DNA from 2 places in the Bradyrhizobium sp. CCGUVB14 genome. Region 2 is predicted to be linked to the other one. Evidence: riboswitches for the same ligand, from Rfam matches in the RefSeq annotation. Region 2 holds a riboswitch; the other holds the start of a gene.
What was found. Region 2 has a riboswitch for cobalamin ahead of NLM32_RS18520 (TonB-dependent receptor domain-containing protein). Riboswitches for the same ligand answer to the same signal wherever they lie in the genome.
Positions count from the first base shown of each region.

Region 1 (15,160 bases), 1.7 Mb from region 2:
TTGCCGGATTATTGATGTATGTCAGTCCCAAGCTTGAGTATATCCCGGGTGCCAGATGCGCCGTGTATGTTCCAGAAATCGCCGTACTGTCGCGATGCGCCAAATGGCCCTTGGCCAAGGCAGCATCCACTGCGATGTAGCTCCACGCAGTGTTGGTGGCAACAATAGCAATCTGATCGTGCGGCCGGCTATCAAACAGCCCCTTCGCATAAAGACGAAGCTCATAGTACTGACTGACCCGATTTAAGTCAGGCGGCGCGTACATGACGGAAATTCCCGCATAGATGCCACGAGCTGCCAAGCCTTGGGCATCAGCCTGCCATAGCTGCCTGTCCGCGGCGATGTAATAGATGCTATTGCCGCTGGTTCTCGGTTGAGTCGGATGCTGCAAGTCCGAGGAGCTGCTATTGTTGACTCCGGCACCAGCCCGCAACCAAGTCTCGGGCAAGCCTGGACCAGCCTTGTTCTTGTAGCCGGTTTCGTCGAGAAAGAGAACGCCCGCGTTGGTCGTGCTCCAGTTCAAGCCGGTCGGATTTTCAGCGATCTGCGCAGATTGGCCGTCTGGACTGAGTGAACGCTGTATTGAGGCTTTATTGTAGAAGCGATCATCAAAATTGTACTTCAAATTGAGAGCTGGCGTCGGGGCCGCGTTGTTGCTTATGCCTGCTTGGTACAAGATATTCGATGATGCTCCAAACACGTTGACTGCTGCGTTCCCTCCGACCACTGTGCCTACGAACTCATTTATGTTCCTGAGGTAACCGAATTTGAATTCGAGCTTCCCGTCGAAAGCGGTCTGATAGTAAGCAATCGTATTGATCCCTACTCTATCTGGCCCGCCAGGCTTCCATGTCCAATATTGCTGCTCGGCTCCCACAATGATCTGACCATCGGGAATCCCAAAGCGGCTGAGATCGTACGTCGCGATCACGAAGTTTAAGGTATTAAACGTCGGGTTCTGGCCGACATATAGCTGATCGCGGATGGGGCTTCTCGCTGCATTCGGCAATTGATTGACTACGAAGGTATTTACTGTCCCGCCGACATAGCCGATCCCGACCCCTCCCAGTGCAGATCTAACGCCGCCGCAATCCTGATCTATCGTATCGGCCGGCCCGGGAATATTGAGCCACATACCTTTTTCCTGGAGGTGCACGAACTTTGCAAGGGGGCCGGTCTTCTCCTGAGTTCCATTCTTCGCAGGCAGAGCCGCGCCGTCGGATGTTGGCGCAAGTAAAATCGTATTCTGTGCGGGCGCTGCGCTAGTGATGAGGCGCCCGGCTCGTTGCGACCGGCCGCTTCGGGATTTGATAGCCGCCAGCGTCTTCTCTTGAATTCTTTTCGGCGCAATCTCACTCGCAGTGTCGTTTTTGGAGTTAGACTCATTGGCAGTTTGTGCTCCCGCCCCGACCGCACTCGCGGCGAGAGACAGTGCAACAGCAACCCATCTCTGCGCGCTCGCTTCATGAAGCTTCTTCTTCAGCGCGTGAACCGCGCGACAAATCAACTGACGAGCCCGAAGCCACGAGACCTTTAACACGAGAGTGCACGACGAGCGCGCAAGACAGTTTACCCTCGGCTTCCATGAAACGAGAGAGATTGCCGTAGAAGTCGACCCCATAGCTGCAGATGACGAGACAGCAGATTCATCAGGCCGCTTGCGGCCAGACCCATATCGCATCCCGACTTCCTTAACGTGAGCGGCACCACTTTTATTGACGCACGATTGCCATGTGCCCGCCAGTTACATCAATTGCCAAGGTTGGTAGGTGACCGGGAGCAAGGCGCTGCCTATCAATGCGCGTGCTCAATTTCCAACGGCCTGCGCGATCGATTGGATACTCGCTCTTTCCACGGCGTTCCGCGCGCCGAGAGGTGGATGTAACAGCCATTTCAGGACGTTGGCTCGTTTACAGACACTGAGACGCGAAAAGCACGCTCTTGGCGTCGTCGCCACGAAGTCGTCGGATCGTCCGCTGGAAGAGGTTGGCTTTCCCGCTCATAGCGCGCTTCGCAAAGACACGGGATCGACCACCGCGGAAACGCTTGCAGAGCGGCAACGCGGTGTTGTTGACCGCGCAGTAAGTTCGCGGGGATAGACGACACCCTCAGTCTGCTGAATAGCTGTGGATTGGACGGCATTTTTGACTCGCCCAAGACGAACGGCGCGAGCTGACTCTGGTTCAGAAGGGACGGGGCTCGGCAGGTCTCGAGGCCAATACGCAGGAGAAAGCCGATCTCGAGACGCGCAGGAAACCTAAGGGGAGGGCATTCCTTCGAAAGCGCCCCTGTGGCGAAGCGACAAAGCCACGTTCCGCCTCTTGCGGTTCACTCATTTGCAGCTCTACTCAGCTCAAACAACCCGATGCAGCCTCTCCGGGAATCCAAGCCGCTCTTGGGTTAAGAGCTGGCACGATGGCTTTCAATGACACCATTGAATGCGATGGCGGACCGAGCTGCCGAATGCTGCATACAGGGATGGATGGCAATGGTAGAGGCTGCATCGCCGGACCGACGTCAATCCAGTTGACCGGCTAGACTAGGCAACCTTCACGGTCGGCTATTTTGCTGTCTTGATGCGCGTTACGCTGCTCTGACCATCGATGCTGACGGGTACCTCGCCCACGACGGTGGCGCGTCGAACGACCCGATGCTGATCGCCATAATCGTTCACCGCGTAGTGTTGTGTGGCGCGATTGTCCCACATCGCCACATCGCCTTCCTTCCAACTCCAGCGCACGGTGTTTTCGAGCGCAGTGATATGAGACTGAAACAGATCAAACAGCTTCTGGCCGTCGTATTTCGGGACGCCAATAAAACGTTGCACCAGGGCGCCGAGGAGTAGCGTGCGTTCGCCGGTCTCGGGGTGGACGCGCACAACTGGATGCTCAGTCTGATAGATCGTTTTTGTGAAGACTTCGTCCAAGTGCTTCTTGTCGAGCTCGCTGGCGCGGGGCATTATCGCGTAGTCGAAGGCGTTGCTGTGCACGGCCCAGAGCTTGTCCGCAAGCCGTTGCAGCGGCGGTACCAGGTCGAGGTAGGCTGTAACGGTGTTTGACCAAACCGTATCGCCACCGAACGGTGGCATCACGACGCCTCGCAGCACCGCGATCTTAGGGTAGCGGTCGACGAAGGTTCCATCGGTGTGCCATAGGTCGGCCCGGCTACCGGCGCGGACCGAGTCAAGCTCGACAATCGACGCCGTCCCCTTAATGGCACCGAGCGTCGGATGACATGCCGGACTTCCGAAACGAAGAGCAAAACGTTCCTGCTCGGCGTCATCGAGATGACCCTGGTCGCGAAAAAAGACCACCTTATTCTCGAGCAGCAGCTCGTTGATTGCGGCGATCGTCTGGTCCGGCAGATCGCCCGACAGCTTGATGTTTCGGATTTCCGCTCCGATGCGCGCTCCCCGTTTGACGATGTCGGCGCGAGGAATGACATTGTCCGACAAGTCCGTTGCACTCATAGCGGCACTCTCCAAATTCGCGCCTTGTTCGCCAGGCCAGCTATTCAGCTGCGATAGGAGCTGTCGAACGCCAGATTGCTGGACCGCATAGCGGGATCCGCCAAACTCCACGGTGACGGCGACGAGCCCCCTCGTGCACTCTTTACGGGGTCTGCGACAGGTGAGGTGTGGCCTACGTGACGGTCTTTCATCCATGATTGACCGATCTGCCGGTTCGATCAATTGCTAACATTGGTAGTTGACCGGGGCACAAGGGTTTACTTCGCTTGACGATCGATGCAGAAATTGCCGCCCGTGCCGAGCGAGCAAGAAACTCATGACGTTGGAGAAGGACATGAGAACGCTTGAGATCGGAAGGACAGGGCAGCCAAGCCTATCGACAACAATGGCCGTCAGGGGCGCTGGTCAACTTTGGCTTTGCACCCTATCGTCAAGCTGTTCGTTTGGAGTGACCTCCATTGTTGAGGCCGTATTCTCGGAAGCATGCCGCAGAAGAGGCGGTCCTCCTCCGAGGTTGACGCACCGCCTCGGTTGCGGATAAATCGATGACGTCGAGGTTCTCCAGGTCTCGCTCGATCTGGAGCTAAGAGGGAAGCCGGTGCACTCACGATCCATTCAGGATTGAAGTAATGCCGGCGCTGCCCCCGCAACTGTAAGCGGCGAGTCCGCATCCATACGTGTCACTGAAGCAGATGCTTCGGGAAGGCCGGATGCAGACGATGACCCGCGAGCCAGGAGACCTGCCCCGACAACATAAACGTCCACGGGCGGGGTGTCCGGTGGTACGCCAAGCAGCAGGCGCTTTCGCGGCCCTCCTGCCCGCGTCCGCCATGGCCTTTGCCCCCACCATCACCATAATGGGGTTAAAGCTATGTCTCTTCTCTCACTTCCTGCCGCAACTCTCGGCATGCCACGTATCGGGCCGCGCCGCGAACTCAAGTCGGCACTCGAAGGCTACTGGGCCGGCAAGATCAGCTGCCGGCAACTTCTTGAAGCGGCGGCCGGTCTTCGTGTCGCCAACTGGGCGCGTCAGCACTCGCTTGGCGTCACCGTCATCCCCTCAAATGACTTTTCACTCTATGATCAGGTTCTCGATACGAGCGTCATGGTGGGCGCCATTCCCGAGGCGTATGGCTGGAAGGTAGGTCCGGTCCCGCTGAAGACCTATTTCGCCATGGCGCGCGGCTCTCAAGGCGGGGAGCATGAAGCAAGTAGCAGTCACCCCCATGACGCCGGCGGGGTCGCCGCGCAGGAGATGACCAAGTGGTTCGATACCAACTACCATTACATGGTGCCCGAATTCCATAAAGGTCAGACCTTCAGGCTCTCCTCGCGAAAGCCGATCGAGGAATATGAGGAGGCCAAAGCCCTTGGCTATCAAACGCGTCCGGTTCTGGTAGGACCGGTCACCTTCCTGAAGCTCGGCAAGAGCGCTGATCTGGCGTTTGATCCGATCTCGCTGCTCGATAGTCTCCTGCCAGTCTATGTCGAGGTTCTCAAGGAACTGGCAGAACGCGGAGCCGAATGGGTCCAGCTTGACGAGCCGTGCCTGGTGCTTGATCTCGACGAGACCACGCGGAATGCGCTTCAGCGCGCTTATGGCTGTCTCGCCAAGGAGGTACCTGACATCAAGGTCATGCTGGCCACCTATTTCGGGGCGATCGGCGACAACCTCGCGACCGGTCTGGGCCTGCCTGTGGCTGGGCTGCATGTCGATCTTATCCGAGCTCCCCAACAATTGAGCCAGATTGAATGCGGCGCCCGCGCCGACCTCGTGGTTTCGCTCGGCGTCATCGATGGCCGCAACGTGTGGCGTTCTGACCTATCGGCACTGATCGAGCGGTTCAAACCCGTCATTGCAAAGTTCGGCAGGGATCGCGTGCAGCTCGCGCCCTCCTGCTCGCTCCTGCATGTCCCAATCGATCTTGAGCTCGAGACCGATCTCGATCCGGACGTGAAGAGCTGGCTTGCCTTCTCGGTGCAGAAGATCGGCGAGCTCACGATTCTCGCGAGGGCGCTCGCAGGCGAGGCGAGTGTCGCAGCCGCGCTGACCGCATCCGATCTTGCGGCGACGGCGCGCGAGACTTCCCCGAAGATCCACGACGCGATCGTTGCACAGAGAATGGCGACGATCGACGACGCCATGCGTCGCCGAACCGGCGCCTTTGCCAACCGCGCAGAGGTCCAGCGCAAGCGCTTTGGTCTGCCGGCCTTTCCGACGACGACGATCGGCTCGTTCCCGCAAACCGCCGACGTTCGCAACGCTCGCGCCGCTCATGCCAAGGGCAAACTGACGGACGCGCGATACGAGCAATTCCTCAAAGCGGAGACGGCCCGTACGGTGCAGTGGCAGGAAGACATCGGCCTCGACGTGCTCGTGCATGGCGAATTCGAGCGCAACGACATGGTGCAGTATTTCGGCGAGCAGCTCTCCGGCTTCGTGTTCACCCAATACGGCTGGGTGCAGTCCTACGGCTCGCGCTACGTTCGCCCGCCGGTTCTGTTCGGCGATGTCTCGCGACCGAAGCCCATGACTGTCGAATGGTGGCGCTACGCGCAATCGCTGACCAAAAAACCGATGAAAGCAATGATTACCGGACCGGTGACGATCCTGAACTGGTCATTCGTCCGCGATGACCTACCGCGCAGCGACACCTGCCGCCAGATCGCGCTTGCGATCCGCGACGAGGTCGGCGACCTCGAAAAGGCTGGCGCGACCATGATCCAGATCGACGAGGCCGCGCTACGCGAAGGCCTGCCGCTGCGCCGATCCGACTGGAAGGCCTATCTCGACTGGGCAGTGGAAAGCTTCCACATCTGCTCCTCCGGCGTTGCAGATGCGACGCAAATCCACACCCACATGTGCTATTCGGAGTTCAACGCCATCATCGATGCAATTGCCGCGATGGACGCAGATGTCATCTCGATCGAGACGTCGCGTTCGAAGATGGAGCTACTCGACGCGTTCACGGCCTTCAAATACCCCAACGACATCGGTCCCGGCGTCTATGACATCCACTCGCCGCGCGTTCCCGAAGCCACTGAGATCGGAGATCTCATCGCCTTGGCCCGCCAACGCCTGTCGGACTCGCAGCTCTGGATCAATCCTGATTGCGGCCTGAAGACCCGCAAATGGGAGGAAGTCCGCCCTGCGCTCATCAACATGGTCGCGGCGGCGCGCGAACTTCGCGGGGGGCCTTGATGCAAGTGCGAGCTCGGTAGTTAGGAGTTGCGGAGTGCCGATTCGTTTCTGGATCAAATGCCGGACCTCCGCGCAAATCACATTTCCGCCGAGCGAGCGGTCGCGCCCATTGCAGCCTCTCTGGGGTCGCCCGGCAGCGAGATGCGCGGGCCCGGCCGATTGCATCTGCCAGGAGCCCGGAGAGGACCGTTGCAGACGATGGGAGAAGCAGCAGCGATCTCCAATCGATCGTTCAGCAGAAGCTACGGCTGCGGCTAAACGATTGGTTGGAGGGGCCTCTACTCGGGCGGTCCGCTCAGAAAGGAACGTTATCACCATACGTAATCACCAGCCTAAGGCTGCGGGCAATGCCAGTGGCAACAACCAGAATGAATGCCATTGCGATCATACCGATATCAAAGGATCCCGTCGCATCCTTAAGAACGCCAACCATGTACGGGCCGACGAAGGCGCCAAAGGCACCAATGGAATTGATGAATGCGATGCCTCCGGCAGCAGCAGCGCCGGTAAGGAAGCTCTGCGGCATCGTGTAGAGGATCGTCCGCGCGGAGATCGTGCCGATCAGAACAAGCGTCATGCATGTGAGCGCCGACACGAGAGAGGTGAACATCACCGAAACGACAAGTCCGGTCGCGCCAAGCATCAATGCAGCGATCAGGTTGTAGATCCTGTACCCTTTACGATCGACATGGCGCGCCCAGAACAACATGCCTATCGTGACAAAGAGATAGGGCACCGCCGAGAGCCAACCGACCTGCGTGTTACTCAAGCCGTGGCTCTTCAACATCAGGGGGAGCCAGACGCCGATTCCATAAGAACCGATCGTGAATGCGAAAGTGATGCCCGTCAACATGAGCACGCGGACGTCCTTTATCGCGGCCCAGAGATCCTTCTTGACCTTCTTGTCCTTCTCCCTTGCGAGCTCGTTCAGCAACACATCACGCTCGGTGGGCGTCAGCCACGAGGCCTTGTCCGGCGTGTCGGCAAGCAGGACGAGGCATAGAACCCCGAGCAGGCAGGCCGGAAGGCCTTCGATCAAAAACATCCACTGCCAGCCGGCCAGCCTCCACACACCGTCCATTTCTAATAGCAAAGCCGAGACTGGATTGCCGATCAACGCGGACAGGGGTGTTGCAGCCATGAACCAGGCAAGAACGCCCGTTCGGTTTCGCGCCGGAAACCAAATTGAGATGTACCAAATGACGCCGGGGAAGAAGCCTGCTTCAAACACGCCCAGAAGGAAGCGGATCACGTAGAAACTGTATGGTCCAACGGCGAACGCCGTCGCCGCGGCTGCTAGGCCCCAGGTTATCATAATGCGGGCGAGCCAGCGGCGCGCGCCGAAACGATACATCATCATGTTGCTGGGGACTTCCAGCACGCAGTAACCAAAGAAGAGGATCCCCGCCCCCCAGCCGAATTGTGAGGCGCTCAAGCCAATGGCTTCGTTCATCTGCAACGCAGCGATACCGACGCTGGTCCGGTCAAGGTTGTTGAAGAGATAGGCAAGACCCAAAAGTGGCACCAGCCGCAGCGTGTTTTTGGCAACGGCGCTCGCGACCAGGTTAGAGCTCGCCTCATCGTTGGTATGACATTGGGCAGCAACGGAGACTATCACTCGTTCTGCTCCTACAAATTGTGCCGACGACACGCCTCCTTCGAGGACCGAAGCCGCGCGACGATACCAGGTTGACTCGAGAACCTTTGCCACAGGTGGCGATCGTCCATTTCAATGATCGACAACATTTTCCACGATTGGCGCTCATGCTCAGGAGCTGTCGAGAGCCGGCCATCGGACCAACGCGTCATCTTCCGATTGGGAACTATCGACACCGGACTATTTGCGTGGCGCAAGCCCGAGCATTGTCCGCGCTTCCACCGCGGTGGCTGGCTCGTACCCGAGTTCTCGGATAATTCTTACCGTTCTCTCGACGAGCCGCACGTTAGTGGCAAGTATACCCGGTTCGAGATACAGATTGTCTTCGAGTCCGACGCGAACGTGGCCGCCGGCGAGCACCGCATGAGTTGTGGCGGGCAACTGAGCTCGACCGACCCCGCTAACGCAAAACATCGCTCCTTTTGGAAGATTCCCGATGAGCATATCGAGAATCTGCGGAGTGTACGGTAATCCCCCCTGGATTCCGCGATCGGCGCCAAGAACGAAATTGATCCAATAGGGCGGTTTGTCGAACCCTTTGTTGATGAGGCGTATCGGATCTTGGAGAAGATGAGAAAGTGAGAAACATTCCCATTCAGGCTTGATGCCCGTTTTTTGGAATCGTTTTGCCATGATGTCGCAGCGGGTGGGCGAGGTGTTAACGAAAATCTCGCGGCCACCAAAGCTGGCCAGAACGGTATGAGCGCCAAATGTCGCCATGTCAGCGCCGGCTTCGAAGCCTTGTAGACGCTGTTCGAATATAACCTCATCGAGCCCGGGCCCTATGGATCGCACCATATCTCCATCGATACCCCCGCCCGTGCTGTTATTGATCACGATACAGCACTTTGTCCGGATCCGTGAGTTGATGTCCTGGTAGATCTCCGAACTACAGGTCGCGCCATCGTCCTGCCTGCGCGCATGCAACGCCACAATAGATGCGCCCGCATCGTAGCACCTATACACATCCTCGGCGATCTCGCTGGGCTGGGTCGGAAGGTGCGGGTTTTTTGATTTTTTCACCACGCCTCCCGTTGGCGCAATCGTGACAATAATCTTGCGCTTAACGTTCATACTGCATCTCCTGACATCGATTGCTGAAGTCACTTATGGGCGGATCTGACCACTTCGCTCAAGAACGCTTTGACGCTAGACGCCCGGGCCGGAAGTAGCCTCTGCGGCAAGTTGAAGCCTCCAACGCCTGGCGTTCATCCCGGTCGTTTGAGCCGTTCTAGCTCGTTGCTCCAGACGAGAACAACGCCGCCGGCACCTTAAGGGGGTGAGGTCGCGAACTTTGCGAGTCGAGAGCGGCGCTTCGGGCGCGCGGCCCAACCGCTTGAGTGTCGGGCGCCGCGAACTGCCTCAGCGTGCCTTCTGCCTTCTGTGCCATGTGGTTTGCGAGGATCTGTGATCTTGTGGCAAACAGCGCCGTCCAGCTCGTGCCAACAGGTTGATGCCGACGACGGCGCCTTGCCGAAACTGGCTTGTTTACGGTCATTTCAATTCCTCGATGGGTTAAATTTCCGTATACGCGATTCCGGTGAAATTTCCCTGGGACCAAAGGAGATTGCGCTTGTTCTTTCCATCGAGATCGGCGGTATAGATCGAACCGGCGAGGTCCGTGATGAACATCTGGTTGCCGGCAACGTCGAGTGCGATGCCGATACCCTCCATCAGGTGCGTGATCAGGATCTCTGGCTCCGTCGTTATGTCGACTCGTGCGCGATTGACTGTGTTGCCGCGCGGGGGATCTCCGCGGTCGGTCCAATAGAGCACGCGGTTTGCCAGATCGAATTCAAGGTGAATCGGTTCCGGCAAGCCATTGAACAGCACCTCGATGTCGGAGCGGTTTGCCGGGTGTTCGCCCTTGGGGATGTCAAAGTCGGCGCGGAAGATCCGGCCCCGGCCGGCATTGTCAGGACCTTTTTGCGACCAGTAGATTTTGCGGCGCTCGGTGTCGATCGTGATGCCGATGCACCACCTGGTCGGGTCGCGCCGGTCCATGTCACCGCGGCCTGCCTCGATCAGCGTCTCTATCTCAGAGCCGTCGAGATTGCACCGCATAACCTGCATCCCTTCGCGGTCACACCAATAGAGCTTGCCGCCTTTCTGATCGATCTGGATCTGCTTCGGTGTGAACGTGACGCCGGGCGGAACGATGACTTTGCGAGCGCTTCCATCGATATTTGCACGCTCGATCGAACCATCATTGACGGCGACGCCGGACCCCATGTTGGTCCAATAGATGCGACTATTGCCGACATCGATGGCGATTCCGTCAGGAAGCTGACAATCGGCGACAATAACCTTTCTACCGGAACCATCCGGATTCATCGCTTGAATACGGTTGGTACTCACCTCGAGAAAGAATAGTCGTCGACGAACTGAGAAGTCCCGCTCGGGCGAGAGATCCGAGTTGGTCGCATCAGCGTCGGTCATGCCATTCTCCCTCCCATGTGCTTGAGGCGAGATAGCGTCAAAAGCAGCATGGCGATGTGAATCCAGCCCTCACTGATGAGTGAGGTCGCGCTTTCGACCTATCATTCGTTTGACACACTGAAAGCATCTCGCATTGGAATGCTCTACGGCAGACAATTCCGGCGGTGAAGCTTCACGGTGGCGGTAAGCCGTGGAGCAAGAGCTGGGCCAATTGCCAGACCATTGGATTTCGTTGAAGGACATAGCTGGGATCTATCGCCGGTAATCGCGCGGGCGCGCCTGCGGTCAGGACGAGCTGTCGTCGCCCGCTTCAAATCCTGCGAACACGAAATTGGCGCGAAAAGCTCTTTGGGGCAGTACGCAGCGGATGCGTTGGTTCAACTCCTGCAGTGCGATAAACGGCCTGAAAGGCTCAGAGCAAGAGATTAAGAAGCAACTTTATTAGGGGTTGGCGTCGCCTCTATCCGATCAGGTGACGATACTGCATAGAAATAACATTCAGTCTCCGGTCGAGGTAACGTCGAGGACGCCGCTCCAGGCATGCTGTGCCTTGTGCTGGTTTCATAAGTCCTTGGAAACGAAATGGGCGGCCGATCTATCATATTCACGAGACGTCACTTGCTCTTGCTAGTTTCGCTCGGAGACCATCGACGTCCCGATGATGCCTTCCAACGCCAATTGCGCGATCTCCGTCTCGGAAAGCCCGAGAAGTTCCGATAGGATCTCGCTGTTGTGCTCTCCGAGCGTTGGTGCCGCTGTACGGATCGCAAAGGGCAATGAGACGTCGCGGATCGGTATTGAGGAGCAGATCGGACATGTCGGGCACCGGCACGATCGGGATTCTCCGCTTCAGTCCCTCTGCAAACCACTCCTGCGCTGTCCGAGCCTTCAGCTTCGGCACGAACTGTGGTTCGATCCGATCGATGTGCTTCAGACGCTCTTCGCCAAGGACCAGCGCCGGATTATCGCGCAAGCCGGACAGGCCGAGCATGTCACAGAATGCGCGCCACTGCGCCGGCGTAAATGTCGTCACGCCGAGCCAGCCTTTCTTGGTTTCGTAAATGCCGCCCGGGAACACCGGCCAGAAGCGGTTAATACCAATCCGATGCACGACCTCGCCGCGCGCAAACGCCTCGAACATGAGATATTCGCTGACAGCGATACTCGATTCGAAGATACTGACCGACCACGACGGCCCAGCTTCGCCCTCGATTTGCGCAACCGCTGAAGAAGCTGCGGCGATGAACCCCCACAGGCCACCGAGGATACCAGTCTGGAAATCCGGTGCGTGCAATGGTGGACCCTCGACCGGTCCAACCAGCTTGATGAGGCCGGCGAGCGCGCGGATCGTCGTATCGGTTGCGGCAAATCCTGCATAAGGACCCTCGCGGCCGAACCAGCTCGCTTGGAGGGAAATCAATCTGGACCGCCGTTGGCGGATCCCAGCGACGTCAATGGACGGGCAATCCGCCGGATCAATGTCCCTGCCGTCAATTAGACTGTCGCAATTCTCGATCATTGTAGTCAGCCGCGCGATCGCATTCGGGGCAGCGGGATCGATGATCGTGCTTGACTTATTAAAGTTCAGGAACGCGAACCAAGCGCTCTGGCCCATTGGAGTGAGCGGCGCGAAATAGCGAAGTGGATCGCCGGCCGGCGGCTCGATCTTCTGCACATCCGCGCCGAAGTCGGCGAACAATCGCGCGCAATAGCTAGTAACCGCCGCGCTGCCAATCTCGACGACCCGCAGATCTGATAATGCTCCCGTCACGGTGCCATTTTCCCAAGTAAAAACCACCATCAAGTGGAACTCTCGAATCTCGGGCCTGCTCGCGCCGGATTCGGCTTAATTTTGGAGCTAGTGCATGGCAGAGCCCTGATAGCCGCTTGCTGCGACTTCGTCGCATTCTTGTCGATAGCTGCCAACGCCGTCCGTGTAGGAGAGAACCCGACGCGGCTTCCCTTCGACGTTCGATCCCAAGTACCAGGAGTTAGTACCAGGAATTAGTCTTGGCGATTAACATCTCTTTGGCAGTCTCATCCTGATGTGCGACCCATTGATCTTCCACCTCTTTGGTCAGCTCGATCACGTTCAAGTTCTTGCCACGGAGGTGGCTGATGCATTCGATTATCCACTCGACCTTGGTCCGAACGTCTCTGCCGTCCATCGCGACCGCGGATGTCGATGCGGGTCAAAGCGCCCGTTCCTGCGTCGAACCCGGTCGCCAAGATGATGACGTCGAGCGGGTGAGTCATGCTGTCGGCCATCTGGATGCCTTCGGCCGCGATGCGCTCGATTGCGTTGGTCTTGACGCTAACAATTCCCACGTTGTGCCGATTGAATGCATCGAGGAAGTTCTGCTCCAAAGGGACTCGATGGGTACCGAATCCATATTCGGCTGGGATCAGCAGGTCGCACAGCTTAGAATCCCTTAGCCGCTCGGGCATTTGTTGATCGCGACCACCGATCGTTCGGCCGCTTCATTGAAATGAGCGCTCTGGACGGTCATGCCGAACTGAATGTCTTTGCGCAGATCAAGTTCGTCCGCTACGTAATTCAGCCAGCGCTCGATTTCCGGTTGGCTCAGACACTTTTCGCTCCGGCTCCATCCTTTGTAGAGACTTTCGGACAAAATGTACGGATAGACGTAGCCTTCTGAATCGACGCGCGCACCGGGATATCGGTTCCAATACCGCGTGCCGCCGACACCCAAGGCCGCATCGATCGCCCTGACGTGCAGCCCGAACTCTCGCAGGGGGTAGAGTTGATAAAGCTCGGCGACGCCGGCGCCGATGACCACGGCGTCGAATTTCGCTGTCGCATGCACGCCATTTCCACCACTGGCCCCGATCGTGGTCCGGTTCATTTCTCCTCCTGCGTGCTTTTGAGAGCTGGCGAGGAGAAAAGCAAGTATCGTACCAGTACCCACAGGTCGCGCTAGTCAAGCGTAAAGACAACAAGTAGGCGTCCGCGATCAATTGCGATGCCTCACGTGCTTTGAAGCAGTTGCGACATACGTCAGAGGTGCGACAGCGCCGCCAACGCGAGTCGCAGCCTTTTCGATGAGTCGAGAAGACCGCTTGTATGTATCGAGAAGACCGCGCTCTAGAGCCGGATACATTTCGCTACACCGCGACAGCGGTTCGACCGCGAACCGGAATGCGACCGATAAGCGCACACAAGAGGTTGCGCGCCAACCAAATTCGGTGTTGGCCCCCTCTTGCACTGCCTCGAACGAGCGTCGCGACCCGTATCATCGCTAAGCATATCCAAAAGTACTCCGCAGACATCGATTGCCGAGCCTTGCGATTGTTAGTGAGAAGGAGTTAACGGTGCTCGCATGTGCAGCTTGTGATTTTCGGCGCTTGGCCGTCACTCCTACAACATCGTGCTGGACGCAAGAGTTTGCGAAAGGTCAACTACCATTACTAGCAATTGATCCAAATGACGAACGTGTGTCACTGATTGCTGGCCGAATGTCGGGCTAGAGCTTGCCGAGATCAGCAATAGCTCATCCACAGATACAAATCCTTCGAAGGACTTGCGGGAATGCAATCCTCTTCACTGACGTCACGCGATCATATCTCTGAAGCCGCCGCTGTCTACCCTCCCGATATCTCACAAATGATCAAGTGGCGCGACAGCTCGTATGCCGCGGATCTCTATATCGCCGCAGTCTCATGGCTTGACCTCTTTACTTACCTGGATGGTCACCCGGTCACCGAGGAGGAACTGCGACTCCATTTCTCTCTTCGGGAGCGGCCAACGCGGACCATGGTTCGACTCCTCGAATCGTGGGGCCTCATCTCCAACCAATCCGGCCGGCTGCACGCAACGGCCAGCGCCGTTCGATATCTGAGTGGCAATTCCGCAGACAACATCGCCTCGTATATTGCAACGATGAAGTATAAGCCTTCTGTTCGGGAACTTTATGAGATCCTACGACAGGATGGCTCGGAGACCTGGCACGTCGAGCGTGGCGTAACCAAGACTTGGGACGCATTGATGCAGACGGATGAGTTTGCCGATCTGAACACGCGAGGCATGGAGGAACGCGGACGGATCTTTGCTCCGCACCTCGCGACGCTGCTTGACTGCACGAACGATACTTCCTTGCTCGATGTTGGCGGTGGATCAGGCGTCTATTCTGCGCATTTATTGATGTGCAATTCCTCACTCTCGGCAACGATCTTCGAGCGTCCACCCGTTGATCAACTTGCAAGGAGCTGTCTCACTAACCGCAATTTGTACCCGGGTCGTGCCCATGTCATAGCTGGAGACATGTTCGTCGACCCCCTGCCCCGGGATGCCAGCCTGCACCTCTATTCGCACGTCCTTCACAATTGGGGACCTGACAAGGTCCAACTGCTCCTGAGCAAGTCTTTCGACAGC
Region 1 is NZ_JANADS010000001.1:2,265,784-2,280,943, reverse strand. It holds gene NLM32_RS10535 (carbohydrate porin) at 1-1,540, opposite strand, end outside; gene NLM32_RS10530 (TauD/TfdA family dioxygenase) at 2,561-3,469, opposite strand; cobalamin riboswitch at 4,007-4,232, shown strand; gene metE (5-methyltetrahydropteroyltriglutamate--homocysteine S-methyltransferase) at 4,341-6,671, shown strand; gene NLM32_RS10520 (MFS transporter) at 6,967-8,289, opposite strand; gene NLM32_RS10515 (3-keto-5-aminohexanoate cleavage protein) at 8,509-9,402, opposite strand; gene NLM32_RS10510 (3-hydroxyacyl-CoA dehydrogenase) at 9,844-10,767, opposite strand; gene NLM32_RS10505 (CoA transferase) at 11,372-12,568, opposite strand; gene NLM32_RS46320 (hypothetical protein) at 12,886-13,203, shown strand; gene NLM32_RS46315 (hypothetical protein) at 13,200-13,634, opposite strand; gene NLM32_RS10495 (methyltransferase) at 14,318-15,160, shown strand, end outside.
Region 1: another riboswitch for cobalamin. It lies ahead of metE (5-methyltetrahydropteroyltriglutamate--homocysteine S-methyltransferase); the one in region 2 lies ahead of NLM32_RS18520 (TonB-dependent receptor domain-containing protein).

Region 2 (15,160 bases):
CCACTCCGCCCTGTTGTCCCACAACACGTGCTTGACGCCGGTCTCATAGGTGCGCGCGGTCGTGAGATCCAGGTTCTGGGTGGGCAAGAGCAGGAAGATGTTGTTGGCCGCGATGTCGGCGCCGGTGGCGTACTGACTGAAGAAGGTCAGGCCGGGCACGGCATCCCAAGTGTAGCCGATGCGGCCGGTGACGGGCGCCCATGATTTCGAGAACGGAAAGGCTGCATTCTCCAGACCGAACTGGTCGGTCGAGTTACGATCGAGCCCGATATGTTCGACGCGCAGGCCGCCGATCAACGAGAAGGTCCGCGTCAACTTCAGCCGGTCCTCGAACGACAGCGCCTCGTTGTCGATGCGCGCGGTCTGCTGCTTGGTCAGGAGCGTGCCGTAGAAGCCGCGATCGGGATCGACCAGCGAGACGAAATCATTCGGAAAAGTTGCGGAACCCGGCCTGACGAAGTCGAGATAGCTCGACGACAGCGTCGTGACCATGCGATTGTCGAAGCCCGCGATATTGGCGTCCCAGACCAGGTCGGTGATGTTACCGACGAGGCGCTGGCTGTGCGCAACATAGAAGCGTTCGCGATAAACTTGGTTGTTTGTGGAATCAAACGCCTCGACCTCGTTATTGAACCAGCTGCGCTCGGCGCCGTAACCATAGGCCTGGCTCTTCAGCGTCAGGTCAGGCGCCAGTTTCAACTCGAAACCGCCGCGCAGCCACACTTCCTGTGCGACGTTGCGATTGTCGAGAACGTTGTAGTTGGTGTTGAAGGTGCGATCGTCGATCGTAATAGCCCCGAGGTCAGTCCTGTTGAAGTAGCTCCCGGAGACGATGCCGCTCGTCGCATGCGAGCCGCTGAAGGCCGTCGACACCAGCGGCGCGCCCCAATAGGCTTTTGAGCGGTCCTCGCGGTACTCGATCGCGCCCCACACCTTGAGGCTGTCGGAGATCCGGTAGTTGAGCTGGCCGGAGACGTCGAGCGTCCTCGTGTTGGTGTCGTCGGCAAAGCCGTTGAGCGAGGAGCGGCTGATGTCGAAGCGATAGTCCAGCCCCTGGACGTTGGTGCTGCCACCGGAGCCGTAATGCGCGCGGAACGAGTTCAGGGAGTCATAGGAGAAGTCTGCTTCGTTCTGGATCGGCCCGGTGTGCGGCTGCTTGGTGACGAAGTTGATGGCGCCGCCGGCGGCGCCCTCACCGGAGATCAGCGACGCCGGACCTTTCAGAAATTCGACAGCTTCGAGATTGGCCGTATCCATGACCCGCGAGGTCATGTTCTGCGGGCCGATCTTGATGCCGTTGTAGAGCGTGTTGATCTGGCTGTTGGTGAAGCCGCGCATCGAGAAGGCCGACGGCTCGGACGGATTGTCGCCGGCGGTGACGCCAACCGCGCCCTGGGCGACGTCGGAGACGGTGCGGTAGCCCTGCTCGCGGATCGTCTCGGCCGAGATCACCTCGACGGTCGCTGGGGTCTCGCGCACGGTCAGGCCGAGACGCGAGGCGCTCTCGGCGACCGCATTGCTGTTGAGCGGTGTCGGCACTGTGGCGTTCGGCACGACCGGCTTTGGCGCGGCCGCTGCCGCGGCGGGCCTGCGTGCGGCCGTGCGGCGTGCGCTTGCCGCGTCCCGGCCGCCCGGCTTGGCCTGCTGACGGGATTGCGGCGGCGAAACCTCCACCGCAGGCAGGGGCTCGCGAGCCTGCTGCGCCAAGGCAGATGACATGTCGGTGGCGGCAAAACATGTGAGAGCGGCGGACGCCAGCAGGAAATGGCGTGGTCGTACAATACGGATGGAAGACACGGTCTTGGACCTCGGTGTGACGTCAGTGGCACGTCACCGCGAACCAAGGTCCCATCTTCCGGCTGATAAGCCCTCCGATGAAGCCGAATGTCTGTACTCCCCGACCGACATCTTCGCGTGTGACCACGGCTGACGGCAGGTCTCCTGGCTCGCGGGTCGTGACCGCTTCGTCGCCTTCCCGGGACCGAGGACCCAGTGGCTTGTGACGAAGGATTCACCGCTTACAGTTGCGGGGGCAGCTACGGCATTGGGGACCATGTCCCCGCACCGCATTCCCTTTTCATCCCCTCTCGGGGAAACCGTCAAAGTCATCTAGGGTTACGATCAAGACAGAGTCAATGTACAAGCTGCGGCGTTATTGCCACAGCGACCAACTTCTTTGGAGATAGGCATGGAAGGCGAGACCTTCCTCTGGCTGATCCGGCATGCGCCGGTCGAGGGCGTCAAAGGGACGATCCACGCCGCCGACGCGCCTGCCGATCTCGGCGATCGCGTGCAGCTCGAGAAGCTGCGACGGTGCTTGCCACGGGATGCGGCGTGCTATGCAAGCCCTTCGCGACGCACGGTCGAGACGGCGCGCGCGCTGGGGCTTCAGCCTGACCTGCTGCCCGAATTCGGCGAGCAGGATTTCGGCGACTGGACCGGCCGGCGCCATGACGAGCTCGCAGCGAACGGCGGCGAGGCCTATGCGCAGTTCTGGAGCGATCCGGCGCGCGGACGGCCGCCCGGCGGCGAGAGCTTTGAAGAACAAGTCGCGCGCGTGCGGTTGGGCCTTGCGCGGATCGGCGCTGGTCAGGCAGCGCTGATCGTGCATTCCGGCACCATCCGCGCCGCGTTGTGCATCGCGCTGGATCTGACGCCGCACGCGGCCTTGCGCTTCGTCGTCGATCCGCTGTCGCTGACCCGGATCGACCGGCTCGCGACCGGCTGGCGCGTCGTCTCCGTCAATCAGCGCGTGGCCTAGGACGGCCGGTCCGGGACATTGGCCTGTGCGAACGTCGCCATGTCGTTGTGAAGGCTACAGGCCGAGCGCACCAGCGGCAGCGCGATCGCAGCGCCCGATCCCTCGCCAAGCCTGAGATCGAGGCTGATCAGCGGCTGTACGTTCAGCGCGCGCAGCACCAGCCGGTGCCCCTGCTCCGCCGATTGATGCGAGGGGAGCAGGAACGGCTGACACGATGGATTGAGCCGCACCGCTGCGAGTGCTGCGACCGACACGATAAAACCGTCGATCAGCACGGGAATGCGCGCCTGCGCAGCTGCTATGATTGCGCCCGAGATCGCCGCGATCTCGAGGCCACCGACGGCGCACAGGATCTTCTCGGGCGCCGCACCCGCAACACTATGACGCGCGATCGCCGCATCGATCACCCGCGCTTTGTGCGCACGGCCCGCCGCATCCACGCCGGTGCCGTGGCCCGCAATTTCCTCGGCAGCGACGCCGAGCAGGCTCGCGGCGATCGCCGCTGAGGTCGTGGTGTTGCCGATACCCATCTCGCCGAAGATCAGGAGATCGGGCTGATCGGCCTTCGCCCGCGCCACTGCGCGCTGTCCCGCCTCGAAGGCGAACGCCAGCTCCGCCGGCGTGAGCGCAGCTTCGACGCTGAAATCGCGCGTGCCAGGGCGTGGCTTGTCCGTGACGATATCGGGCACCGCCTCTTGCGCCAGCGTTCCGGCGTCGACCACTTCGAGGCTCGAACCGAGCTCGCGCGCCATCACCGAGATCGCGGCGCCGCCCGAAGCAAAATTCGCCATCATCGCGATGGTGACGGCCTGCGGATAGGCCGACACGCCCTGCGCGACGATGCCGTGATCGCCGGCAAAGATGATGATCGGCACGCGCGCGGCGCGAGGGCGTTCAGTCGCCTGCAAGCCGGCAAGCTCGATCGCAAGCTGCTCGAGCCGCCCAAGCGCGCCGGTCGGCTTTGTCAGTTGTGTCTGTCGCGCGATCGCCGCATCGCGATGCGCGACGGAGATCTCGGGGCATTTCCGGGTGACCCATTCAGGGAGCATGCTGCCTCGCTTACGGCCTGCGCTTGAGAATGTAATTGTCCATGATCCAGCCATGCCGCTCGCGCGCTTCGTGTCGTGCGGCGACGATGCGCGGGCCGACCTCGGTGAGCCGGCCGGACATGATGATCTGATCGGCCATGCCGAGATAGGCGCCCCACCAGATGTGAAGTCCGGCCGGATCGAGCGACTGGAACGCCGTGCCGCCGTCGAGCATCACGACGATCGTGTCGACGCCCACCGGCCAGCCGCCTTCACGCAAGCGGCGTCCCGTCGTGACCAGAAACGGCTCGCCGATGTCGTTGAGCGGCAGCGCATGCGCCGCGCACAGCGTCTGGATCGAGGTGATGCCGGGCACGACCTCGATTTCTGGCAACGGATTGAGCCGCCGCGCGATGCGCAGCGAGGAATCGTACAGCGAGGGATCGCCCCAGATCAGCAGCGCGACCTTGCCGTCTCCGCCGAGATGATCAGCGATCGACCGCGACCAGGCCGCAGCGACCGCGTCGTGCCAATCGTCCACGCCCTTGCGGTAGTCGGCCTCACCGGCGTCGCGCACGGGCAGATCGAACTCGGCGATACGCGTGGTGCCGTTGGCGAGTACATCCGCGCAGATGGTCCGCCTGAGATCGGCGAGATCGGATTTTGCCGTCCCCTTGCGCGGGATCAGGACGAGATCGGCGGCGTTGATCGCGCCAATCGCAGCGCGCGTGAGCTGTCCGGGATCGCCGCAACCGATGCCGATCAGGGAGAGCGTCATCATGACGATCCGTCCTCCGCCAGCGCGCCGAACATGATCACGGCTGCCGTGGAAGCAGCACCGCCGCGCGCGAGCTGCTCGGCAAGCTCGGCAATCGTGGTGCGCACCAGCCGCTCGTCGGCGCGGCCGAGGGACTCGGCGAACAGCGCCGGCGTATCGGGCGAGAGCCCGTGCTCGATCAATTTCGCGACCAGCGCCGGAAAGGTGCGCCGGCCCATATAGACCACGGTCGTCGCATCAGGATCGGCCAGCGCCGCCCAGTTCAAATTCTGCGGCAGCTCGCCGGTGACGTCGGCCCCGGTGACGAACTGCACCCGGCGCGAGGTGTGGCGACGGGTCAGGGGAATCCCGGCTTGCGCCGCGGCGACGCAGGCCGAGGTGACGCCGGGAACGATCTCATAGCCGATGCCGGCCTCGCGCAGCGTCTCCAGCTCCTCCTCGAGCCGGCCAAAAATGCCGGCATCGCCAGACTTCAGCCGGACCACGCGCACGCCGGTGGCGGCATAGTCCACGAGCAGGCGATTGACGTGATGCTGTTTTGTCGACGGCCGCCCTGCCCGTTTCCCGACCGCGACGAGATTGGCGCCCGGGCGCGCCAGATCGAGGATCGCGCCCGAGGCGAGATCGTCATAGAGCACGACGTCGGCCTCGCGCAGCCGCGCGGCGCCCTTGAGCGTGAGAAGCTCGGGGTCGCCGGGGCCGGCGGAGATAAAGGAGACGAAGCCGCTCACCGGTCCTCCGCGATCAGATGGAAGAAGGTGCCAGTCGCGTGGTCCCGCCGCGAGCCGGTCTCGGCGATGACGGCGCCTGTCGCATCATGCACGACCGCCAGCGGCGTATCGGGCTGGGCGATGATCGTCGAGTAGTGGAATTCATGACCGCGCAGGCGCGCTCCAACCTGATGGCCCGGCATGGGCGCCGCGAGCGCGGCAAGACGATAGCCGAGATGCATGCGGCGCTTGGCAAAGCTCGTCTCCAGTCCGAGCAGGCCCGTCATCTCATGACGGATACCGTCGGCATCGGTCAAGGCAGTCCCCAGCACCATATACCCCCCGCATTCGCCGTGCACGGGTCGTGTCTCGGCGAAGGCGCGCAGGCCGCTGCGGAAGCGCGCGTTGGCGGCGATCTTGCCGGCATGAAGCTCGGGATAGCCGCCGGGCAGCCAGCACACGTCGGCGTTGGCGTCGGGCACTTCGTCGGCGAGCGGCGAGAAGGTCGAGATCTCCGCGCCTGCCGCGCGCCAGGCTTCCAGCATATGCGGATAGACGAAAGAAAACGCGGCATCGCGGGCCAAGGCAATGCGCTGGCCGGGCGGCGTCACGTTCAGGCCGTTCGCCGCTGGTTGCACGGACGACGCGGCTGCGGCTCGCAGCACCGCATCGAGATCGACGTGCCCCGAGACAAAGCGCGCGGCCTCGTCGATCAGTTTTCCGATCTCGGCCTGCTCCTCGGCCTGAACCAGGCCGAGATGCCGCTTCGGCAGGCTGATCTCGGCATGGCGCGGCAGCGCGCCGAACACGGCGATGCCGACGTCATTGAGCGCGCGCCGCACAAGATCCTCGTGGCGCGGGCTGGCAACGCGATTAAGCACCACGCCGGCAAGGCGCACGCCGGGGCGGTAGTCACGCAGGCCCGCGGCAATCGCCGCGGCTGTTTGCGCCTGTCCGGAGGGATCGATCACGAGCACCACCGGCCAGCCCAGCATCTCCGCGATGTCGGCGGTGGCGCCGGTGCCGGAAATACCGCGCGTGGCGACGCCGTCGAACAGGCCCATCGAGCCCTCGGTGAGCACGATGTCGGCATCAGTGCCGCGGCTGATGAGATGCGCGATACTGGCGCAATCCATCGCCCAGCTATCGACATTGACCGAGGCGCGCCCCGTGGCGGCGGCATGGAAGGCGGGATCGATATAGTCAGGCCCGCTCTTGAAGCACTGCACGCGTAATCCGCGATTGCGCCAGGCGCGCGCCAGCGCCAGCGTCAGCGTGGTCTTGCCGACGCCGGAGGCCGGCGCGGAGATGACGAGACCCGCCGGCATCACGACGCCTCCGGAAAACGCGGCTCAGTGCCGACAGGGCGATAGCGGCGGTCGTAGTCGGCGGCATAGAGACGACTCTCGTCGAAATCCGCCGCACCAATCGTCTTGCCCACCAGGATGAGCGCGGTGCGCTCCATCTCGACGCCGACGGCCGCGTCGAGCGTCGCCAGCGTAGCGCGAACAATGCGCTGATCCGGCCAGCTCGCGCGCCAGACGATCGCGACCGGGCAATCCGTGCCGTAATGCGGCGTCAGCTCGGCGACGACCTTGTCGAGCAGATGAATCGACAGATGAATGGCCAGCACTGCGCCGGTCGCCGCAAAGGCAGCGAGTTTCTCGCCCTCGGGCATCGCGCTGGCGCGGCCCGGTGTGCGCGTCAGCACCACCGTCTGGGCAAGACCGGGCAATGTCAGCTCGGCCTCGATAGCCGCTGCGGCCGCCGAGAACGACGGCACACCGGGTGTCACCGTAAAGGGGATGCCGAGCGCGCGCAGGCGGCGAAGCTGCTCGCCCATCGCTGACCAGATCGAGAGATCGCCGGAATGCAGCCGCGCGACGTCCTTGCCCTCCGCATGCGCGGCTGTGATCTCCGCGATGATCTCGTCGAGCGACAGAGGCGCGGTGTTGACGATGCGCGCACCGCTCGGGCAATGCGCCAGCACGCCCTCGGGCACCAGCGAGCCCGCATAGAGGCAGACCGGACAGGACGCGATGAGATCGCGCCCCCGCAAGGTGAGAAGATCGGCGGCGCCCGGCCCGGCGCCGATGAAATGCACCGTCATGGACCGTCTCCTTCCGCGATCGCCGCGGTCGCGGTGCGATCCTGCGAGACCGCGCGCGGTGCGATGAGCCGCGCGCGTGGGCCGGCGGCGGCGAGCGCTGCCGCTTCGGCGACCGATCCCGTGCCGAACCTTTCGGCAACCAGCGACGACTGCGTCGGCGTCGCGATACCGGCCAGCATGTCGGTAGCGATGGCCTTGATTGGAACGCCACACTCGTGCGCGAGCAATTTCAGTGCCTCTGCGTCGGCCTTGTCGCTGACGGTTGCCACGGCCGCGAGGCCATCGGCACCGCCCGCCGCCGCAAGCGCATCGCGTAACGAGGCGAGCGTAACATCTTTTTTGAATCCGAGCCCGGCGACCTTCATCGGACCGCACTCCACTGCACCACCGGCCGCACGGCCTCCCAGGAGCGATAGCGGCCGAGCGCAGCGGCATGCGCAATCTCGACCCGCATCAGCTCGCCACCATGCTGCTGATGCAGCTCGCCGAGCAGCGCTTCCGTCTCCAGCGTCACGGCATGCGCGACCAGCCGCGCACCCCGCGCAAGCCGCGACCACACCACGTCGAACATCGCACGATCGAGACCGCCACCGACGAAGACGGCGTCGGGCACATCCAACGTTGCGAGCGCTTCCGGCGCCTGTCCCGTGACGACGGTGATCCGATGCACCAATCCAAACGTCGCCGCATTGCTGCGGATGTTCGCGACGCGACCCTCTCGGACCTCAACGGCGATCGCAGTTCCCCCGCACAGCGCCCACTCCACCGAGATCGAGCCGGAGCCGGCGCCGATGTCCCACAGGCGCTCACCGGAACGCGGCGCCAGGGCCGAGAGCGCGAGCGCGCGCACCGGCCGCTTGGTGATCTGGCCGTCGTGAACGAAGAGATCGTCTGACAGTCCGGAGCTGCGGGGAATGCCCTGCCCGCCCCTTGCCTCGACGGCGACCGCGACCAGGTTTCCAACAACATCACCAGCGAAGTTGTCCGCACGATGCTCCGCAATACTTTCGCGCGGACCGCCGAGCGCTGCGAGGCTCCAGAATGTCGAGGCGCCCCATCCGCGACCGCTCAGCCATCTTGCAAGATCGCCGGCGGCCTTGCCGTCGCGCACGAGACAAATGATCCGCGCGTCCGGCACGAGATGCGGCACGAGACGCTCGAATGGCGCAGCATGAAGCCCGAGACAGACAACGGATTCGAGCCGCCAGCCGAGCCGCGCGGCGGCGTGCGAGAAGGTCGATGGTGCGGGGTACGCAATCCATTCACCGGCCGCCAACTTCTCGGCGAGGCCCGCGCCGGCGCCATGCCAGAACGGATCGCCGGAAGCCAGCACCGCCGTCGGCCGGCCGCGGCAGCTCAGCACGATGTCAGCATCGAACGGCACCGGCCAGGCGCGGCCGCGGTCGCCGACATCTGCGAGCGCGAGATGACGGTCGCCGCCGAACACGGTTTCCGCGCTAGCCAGCGCCTTTCGACTTGCATCGGACAGCCCGGCAAGGCCATCTTCGCCGATACCGATGATGGTCAGCCAGGGATCAACCATGATGCGCGCCCTTATTCTGGGCGGAATTGCCGATGCGAGCCTGCTCGCCGCCGAGATCGCGCGCGCGGGGATTGACGCCGTGTATTCCTACGGCGGCCGTACGCGGGTGCCTGCCGATCAGCCGCTGCCGACCCGCATCGGCGGCTTCGGCGGCGTGAGCGGGCTTGCCGATTACATCAGGCGCGAAACCATCACGCATGTGATCGACGCGACGCATCCGTTCGCAGCCGAGATGAGCCGCAATGCCGTTGAGGCGTGTGCGAACACCGGCACGCCGTTGATCGCGCTCGAGCGCGCGCCCTGGACCAGAAGGCCTGGTGACAACTGGATTGAAGTCGGCGACGTCGCCGCCGCGGCCGCTGCCCTGCCCGAAGCGCCCGCACACGTGTTCCTCGCCATCGGCCGTCAGCACATCGCGCCGTTCGCGGCGAAGCCGCGACACGCCTACACGCTGCGCTTCGTCGATCCGCCCGAAGCGCCGCTGCCCTTCACTGCCGATGTACTCGTGTCGCGCGGGCCGTTCACACTCGACGGCGAGCTCGACATGATGCGCAAGCGCGGCATCGATTGGGTCGTCGCCCGCAATTCCGGCGGTGACGGCGCGCACGCCAAGATCGATGCCGCCCGCAGGCTCGGACTGCCCGTGATCATGATCTCGCGACCAACGCTGCCGAAGCGGCTGCGGGTGGAGAGCGTCGCTGAAGTGATGCAGTGGCTCGGTCATGGCGACTGCCTCGGCGCATAGACCCAACGACCGACACGGCGCGTCTGCGAATTTCCGACGATGACGAGCGTGCGCATGTCGGCCATCTCGGGCGTTGCGTCGTTCAGCGCCACCGTCACGATCGTCTCGTCGGCTGCGCTGATCGCGCGTGCGAAAATCACCAGCCGCTCGCCACAGCCGGCCTCCTTCAACACCGCGAGCGCGCGGCCAAATCCTTCCGACCGGCTCGCCGAGCGCGGATTGTACAGCGCAATCGAAAAATCAGCTTCGGCGGCAAGCCGCAGGCGCTGCTCGATCAAGGCCCATGGCTTGAGATTGTCGGAGAGATTGATCGCGCAGAAATCGTGACCGAGCGGCGCACCGGCGCGCGCTGCTGCGGCCAGCATCGCGGTGATCCCCGGCAGCACACGGATCGGCAGCTCCCGATATTGCGGCGCCTGCTCGAGCGCTTCGAACACGGCGGAGGCCATCGCAAAGACGCCGGGGTCGCCGGAGGACACGACGACAACCTGTCCGCCTGCGGCGGCAAGCCGCAGAGCCTCGGCTGCCCGCTGCAGCTCTTCGCGATTGTCGGACGGATGTAGAGAGAGCCCGGCGCGCGGCGGAACGCGCGCGACATAGGGCGCGTAACCCAGAATATCCGTCGCGGCGGCGAGCGCGGCGGAAACCTCCGGCGTCACCAGTGCATCACTGCCCGGCCCGAGGCCCGCAATGGTCAGCGTTCCCGTCATTCGGCAGCGTCCGGATGCCGGCCTTTGCCGTGCACGAGAACGATCGCGAAGTACGGACAATCGGCGGCATCGATCTCGACGAGCCGCGCGACGCGTTCGCCCGGCATGGTGCCGCGCTCGACCAGCCAGGCATCATCGAGCCGGCCGGCGGACGCGAGCGCGCGGCGCACCTTTGCGAGATTGCGGCCGGTCTTCATGATCACGAGCGCGTCGGAATCGCGCATGCGCCTTTCGAGCTCGGCCTCGGGAAGCGTGCCCATCAGCACCGTCGTCACGTCGTCGCCAAGCGCGATCGGTTGTCCCACCCCGTTCCAGCAGCCGACCATGCCGGGAATGCCGGCGATCACCTCGATATCGATGCGGCCCTGCAGGCGCGTGTGCAGATGCATGAAGGAGCCGTAGAAATAGGGATCGCCCTCGCAGAGCACGACGACATCGACGGCGCGGGCCAGTCGCGCGAGGCGTTCGGCCCATTCGTCGTAAAAGTCGGCCAGCAGCTGGGCGTAGTCCGGGCTGTCGAAGGCGATCTCGGTCGTGACCGGATATTCCATGGGATATTCGGTGACATCGGTCGCCAGCATGCCCTCGACGATGCGCCGCGCCTGACCCGGCCGGCCCTTCTTGCGGAAATAGGCGACGTGCTTCGCGCCGCGCACGGTGCGATCGGCGCGCACGCTCATCAGATCGGGATCGCCCGGGCCGAGACCGCAGCAGATGATGCGTCCCATCTCTATTCGCTCCGGCTTGCGAGCGCGTTCACCGCGGCGACCGTAATCGCGGAGCCGCCGAGGCGGCCTTCGACCGTCAGTGCCGGGACCGGCGGATCGGCCATCAGCGCGGCCTTGGATTCGGCCGCACCGACGAAACCGACGGGGCATCCGATGATCGCCGCGGGCCGCGGACAGTCGCGGTCCTCCAGCATGTTGAGCAGATGAAACAGCGCCGTCGGCGCATTGCCGATCGCGACGATCGCGCCGTGGAGATGCGGCCGCCACAGCTCCAGCGCCGCGGCCGAGCGCGTGTTGCGCATGGACTGCGCGAGCGCGGGAACGGTCTCGTCACCAAGCGTGCAGATGACGGCGTTGGCCGCGGGCAACCGCGCGCGCGTAATTCCCTCCGAGACCATGCGCGCATCGCACAGGATCGGCGCGCCCTTCTGCAACGCCGCGCGCGCGGCGGTGGCCATCCCCGGCGTAAAGCGGATGTGCGTCTCCAGGCCGACCATGCCGGCGGCATGGATCATCCGCACCACGACCTGTTCCTCATCAGGCGCGAAGCGCGCCAGATCGGCTTCGGCCCTGATGGTCGCGAAGGATTGGCGGTAGATCGCCGCGCCGTCGGTCTCATATGTGTGCGGCATCAGTGCCCTCCCATCAGGATGGAGGGATCGCGAACGATGTCGTCACGGTCGAGCCCGCGCAGGATCGGCTCATCGCGCGTCGACCCGCCGCGCACGAGATCGAATCCTGCGCCCGTCGCAATCAGTGTGATCGCGGCTGCGCCGGAATGGGCGCAGCCCTTGGCGCAGCCCGAGACGTGAAGTCGCGAGGCTGCGCCGATGTTCGGCGCCAGCGCCGCGGCAAGCGCGCGGGTGTCGGCATGCGCCTCGCGGCAACGCGGCGCGCCGCTGCAGGCGATGACGCGCAGCGCCGGGTCGTAGGCTTCGGTGATCAGGCCGGACGTGGTTGGCATCGTCCGCTTGCCCTCGCTGAGAACCATCCGCCACGGCGTCATCCGCAGCGCATGCCCGCAGCCGGAGAGCTGATTGAGCGTCGTATGCGGCATCTGCCCGAAGGCAACGCCGACCATGGCACCCTGCGGATAAAGGCCGGGACGCACTGCGGCCATGATGGGCGCAGGCTCCGCTTCGCCGCGCAGCGCTTCGGGCAATCTCGCGCCGGCCGCAAGATGCGTTGCCATCCGCCCTCGCCCATCCCTGACGCCGGACGCGGCGAACCAGCGTGAAACAGCAAGTGCGGTCGCCACAGCCTCGCCACGTGCAACGCTGCGGCCGAACCTGGCGCCGTCCGGGCGCACAAGGAGGCGGCCAGCAGCATCACGCTCGATCCGCACGTCAGCGGAATTGCCGGCGAGCACGCGCGACTTGCCGTCATCGATGGCGAAGCCGAATTTGGTCGGCAGTTCGAGCATCGAGTCTGCCAACGCTTCTTCGAGCTCGGCCGCAAGCGCCTGGGTCTCGTCGCCGTCGCGCCAGAACGGCGTGACCAGGATGTTGCGCCGGGACTCAGTGTCGGCGTCAGGGTCCAGCAGTGTCAGTTGCGCCAGACCATCAAGCAGCAGCCGGTGGCTGCTCTCGCTGACGCCCCTGATCTGGAGATTGGCGCGGCTGGTCACGTCGATCAGACCATTGCCGTGGCGCTCGGCAAGATGCGCAAGCCCGGCGGCCTGTGCCGCATCGATCCGGCCGCCGAACGGGCGCACGCGGACCACGAGCCCGTCGCCCGATTGCATCGGCCGCAGCGCGCCGGGACACCAGCCCTTCACCGAAGCCGCGCTCATGACGCCTCCTTCAGCGCAGCCGCAATCGAGTTGCGGCGCGTTCGCCAGAGCGAGGCCTCATGCAGGCGCGTAAAGCAGGTCTCCATCGCGGCCAGCGCCGCCGGATTCTCGCGCGCCATGAAAGCGCGGATTTCGGCATCGCCGAGCGTGGCGTCATAGTAGAGATCGAACAGATGCGGCGGCACCGCGCCGGCGAGATGGGCGAAGGCGGCCATGTGCTCCAGCGTCGCGGTGATTTCGGCGGCGCCGCGAAAGCCGTGGCACATCATGCCGGCGATCCAGGCCGGGTTGGCGGCGCGCGCACGGACCACGCGCGAAATCTCCTCCGTCAGCGTCCGCGCGTGCGGCTGCTCGGGGCGGGTCGTATCGAGATGATAGAGCGAAGGTCCGGCAGCACCGAGATGGGCAGCGGCAGCTGCGATGCCTGCTTCATGCGCGGCATAGTCGGCGGCGAGCAGCAGATCGGTTTCCGGCAGATCCTGCACGTGAACGAACGCATCGGCGGATGCGAGCCGCTGCTCGATGCCGGCGCGATCGGGCTTGATCTCCCCATCGGCGGAGAACGCCCAGGACGATGCCGACAGCCAGGCCTCGCCGGCCGCATCGCGCGTCTCGGGCGTGAACGCATCGGGGATCGCCGAGAGGCCGACGCCGTATTGCCCGGGCCGCGGCGCGAACACGCGGGAGGCGCGGTGGCGATAGGGATTTTCCTCGCCCTCCTCCTCGCGCGAGGCCAGCGCTTCAGTGGCGGCTCCGAACAATTGCGCAAGGCCTGCGAAGACATCGCGGAACAGGCCCGACACGCGCAGCGTGACGTCGACGCGGGGACGGCCGAGTTCGGCCGGCGTGATGATGTCGTAGCCGGTGACGCGGCCGGAGGCGTGATCCCAGCGCGGTGCAAGACCGGCGAGATGCAGCGCCATTGCGAATTCTTCGCCGGCGGTCCGCATGGTCGCGGAGCCCCAGAGATCGACCACGAGGCCCTTCGGCCAATCGCCGTGATCCTGCAGATGGCGGCGCAACAGCTCTTCGGCGAGTTTTATCCCCTGTGCATGCGCCGACGGCGTCGGCACGGCGCGCGGATCGACGGCAAAGAGATTGCGCCCCGTCGGCAGAACATCGCCGCGTCCGCGATAGGGCGAGCCAGATGGGCCCGGCGCAACGCGCTGCCCCCCAAGCGCGGCAAGCATTGCGTCCCGCTCGGCGTCGCCGCAGTCGCCGCGACCGAACACATGCAGGCCGTCGCCGAACTGGCTTTCCTTGAGATCGCAAACGAAGCGGTCGATCCGCGGGATCGCTTCGGCCGGAGCCGCCGAGGCATCAAGCCCGAGATCGTCTTCGAGGCCGGCTACGCGCGCCTCCTCGCGGATCGCGGCGATCAGGCGCTGGCGACGGGCGGGATCGAGACCATCGGCGGTCGAATACTCGTCGAGCAGGCGTTCCAGCCGACGCAGGCCTTCCGGCACCGCGGATTGCGCGAGCGGCGGCGGCAGATGGCCGATGGTGACGGCGCCGATGCGCCGCTTGGCCTGCGCGGCCTCACCGGGATCGTTGACGATGAAGGGATAGATGACGGGCAGATCGCCGATCAGCGCTTCCGGCCAGCAGCTTGCGGACAGCGCCACGGATTTTCCCGGCAGCCATTCCAGCGTGCCGTGCGCCCCCATGTGCACGACGGCATCACACCCCTGCCCGCGGAGCCAGAGATAGAACGCGACATAGGCATGACGCGGCGTGCGGGCGAGATCGTGGTAGTCGGAATCGCGTGTCGTCGCATCGCCGCGCTCGGGTTGGACCGCGATGATCGAATGGCCGCAGGCAATCGCGGCGAAGTGGAATGCGCCATCGCGGCAGCTCGGATCGCTCTCCGGCGCGCCCCAGGCTTTCGCAAGATCGTCCTGCAGGACCTGAGGAAGACGCGCGAGCGCCGCGCGGTACGCGGCGACGCTCCAGGTCAGATGCTGGTTCAGCAACGTCTCGCCCAGCGCACGGACCGGCGCGACATCGAAGCCGGCCTCAGCGAGATCGCCCACCATCGCCTCGACCGAGGCAAGCGCGTCGAGACCGACCGCATGCGCGATCTGGTGCGGACGTCCGGGATAGTTCGAGAGCACAATGGCCAGCCGCTTCTCGGCGGCCGGTGTCTCCGCAAGTCGCCGCCAGGCCGCAACGCGGGCGGCGATGGCATTCACACGCTCCTCGTCCGGCTGATGGGCCAGATGCGAAAATTGCAGATCCGGATCGTGCGCCGCGGC
Region 2 is NZ_JANADS010000001.1:4,009,369-4,024,528, reverse strand. It holds gene NLM32_RS18520 (TonB-dependent receptor domain-containing protein) at 1-1,797, opposite strand, end outside; cobalamin riboswitch at 1,914-2,116, opposite strand; gene NLM32_RS18515 (histidine phosphatase family protein) at 2,189-2,761, shown strand; gene cobT (nicotinate-nucleotide--dimethylbenzimidazole phosphoribosyltransferase) at 2,758-3,810, opposite strand; gene cobF (precorrin-6A synthase (deacetylating)) at 3,821-4,570, opposite strand; gene cobA (uroporphyrinogen-III C-methyltransferase) at 4,567-5,298, opposite strand; gene NLM32_RS18495 (cobyrinate a,c-diamide synthase) at 5,295-6,605, opposite strand; gene cobM (precorrin-4 C(11)-methyltransferase) at 6,605-7,387, opposite strand; gene NLM32_RS18485 (cobalamin biosynthesis protein) at 7,384-7,752, opposite strand; gene cbiT (precorrin-6Y C5,15-methyltransferase (decarboxylating) subunit CbiT) at 7,749-8,930, opposite strand; gene NLM32_RS18475 (cobalt-precorrin-6A reductase) at 8,929-9,675, shown strand; gene cobJ (precorrin-3B C(17)-methyltransferase) at 9,651-10,385, opposite strand; gene NLM32_RS18465 (precorrin-2 C(20)-methyltransferase) at 10,382-11,113, opposite strand; gene NLM32_RS18460 (precorrin-8X methylmutase) at 11,116-11,745, opposite strand; gene cobG (precorrin-3B synthase) at 11,745-12,905, opposite strand; gene cobN (cobaltochelatase subunit CobN) at 12,902-15,160, opposite strand, start outside.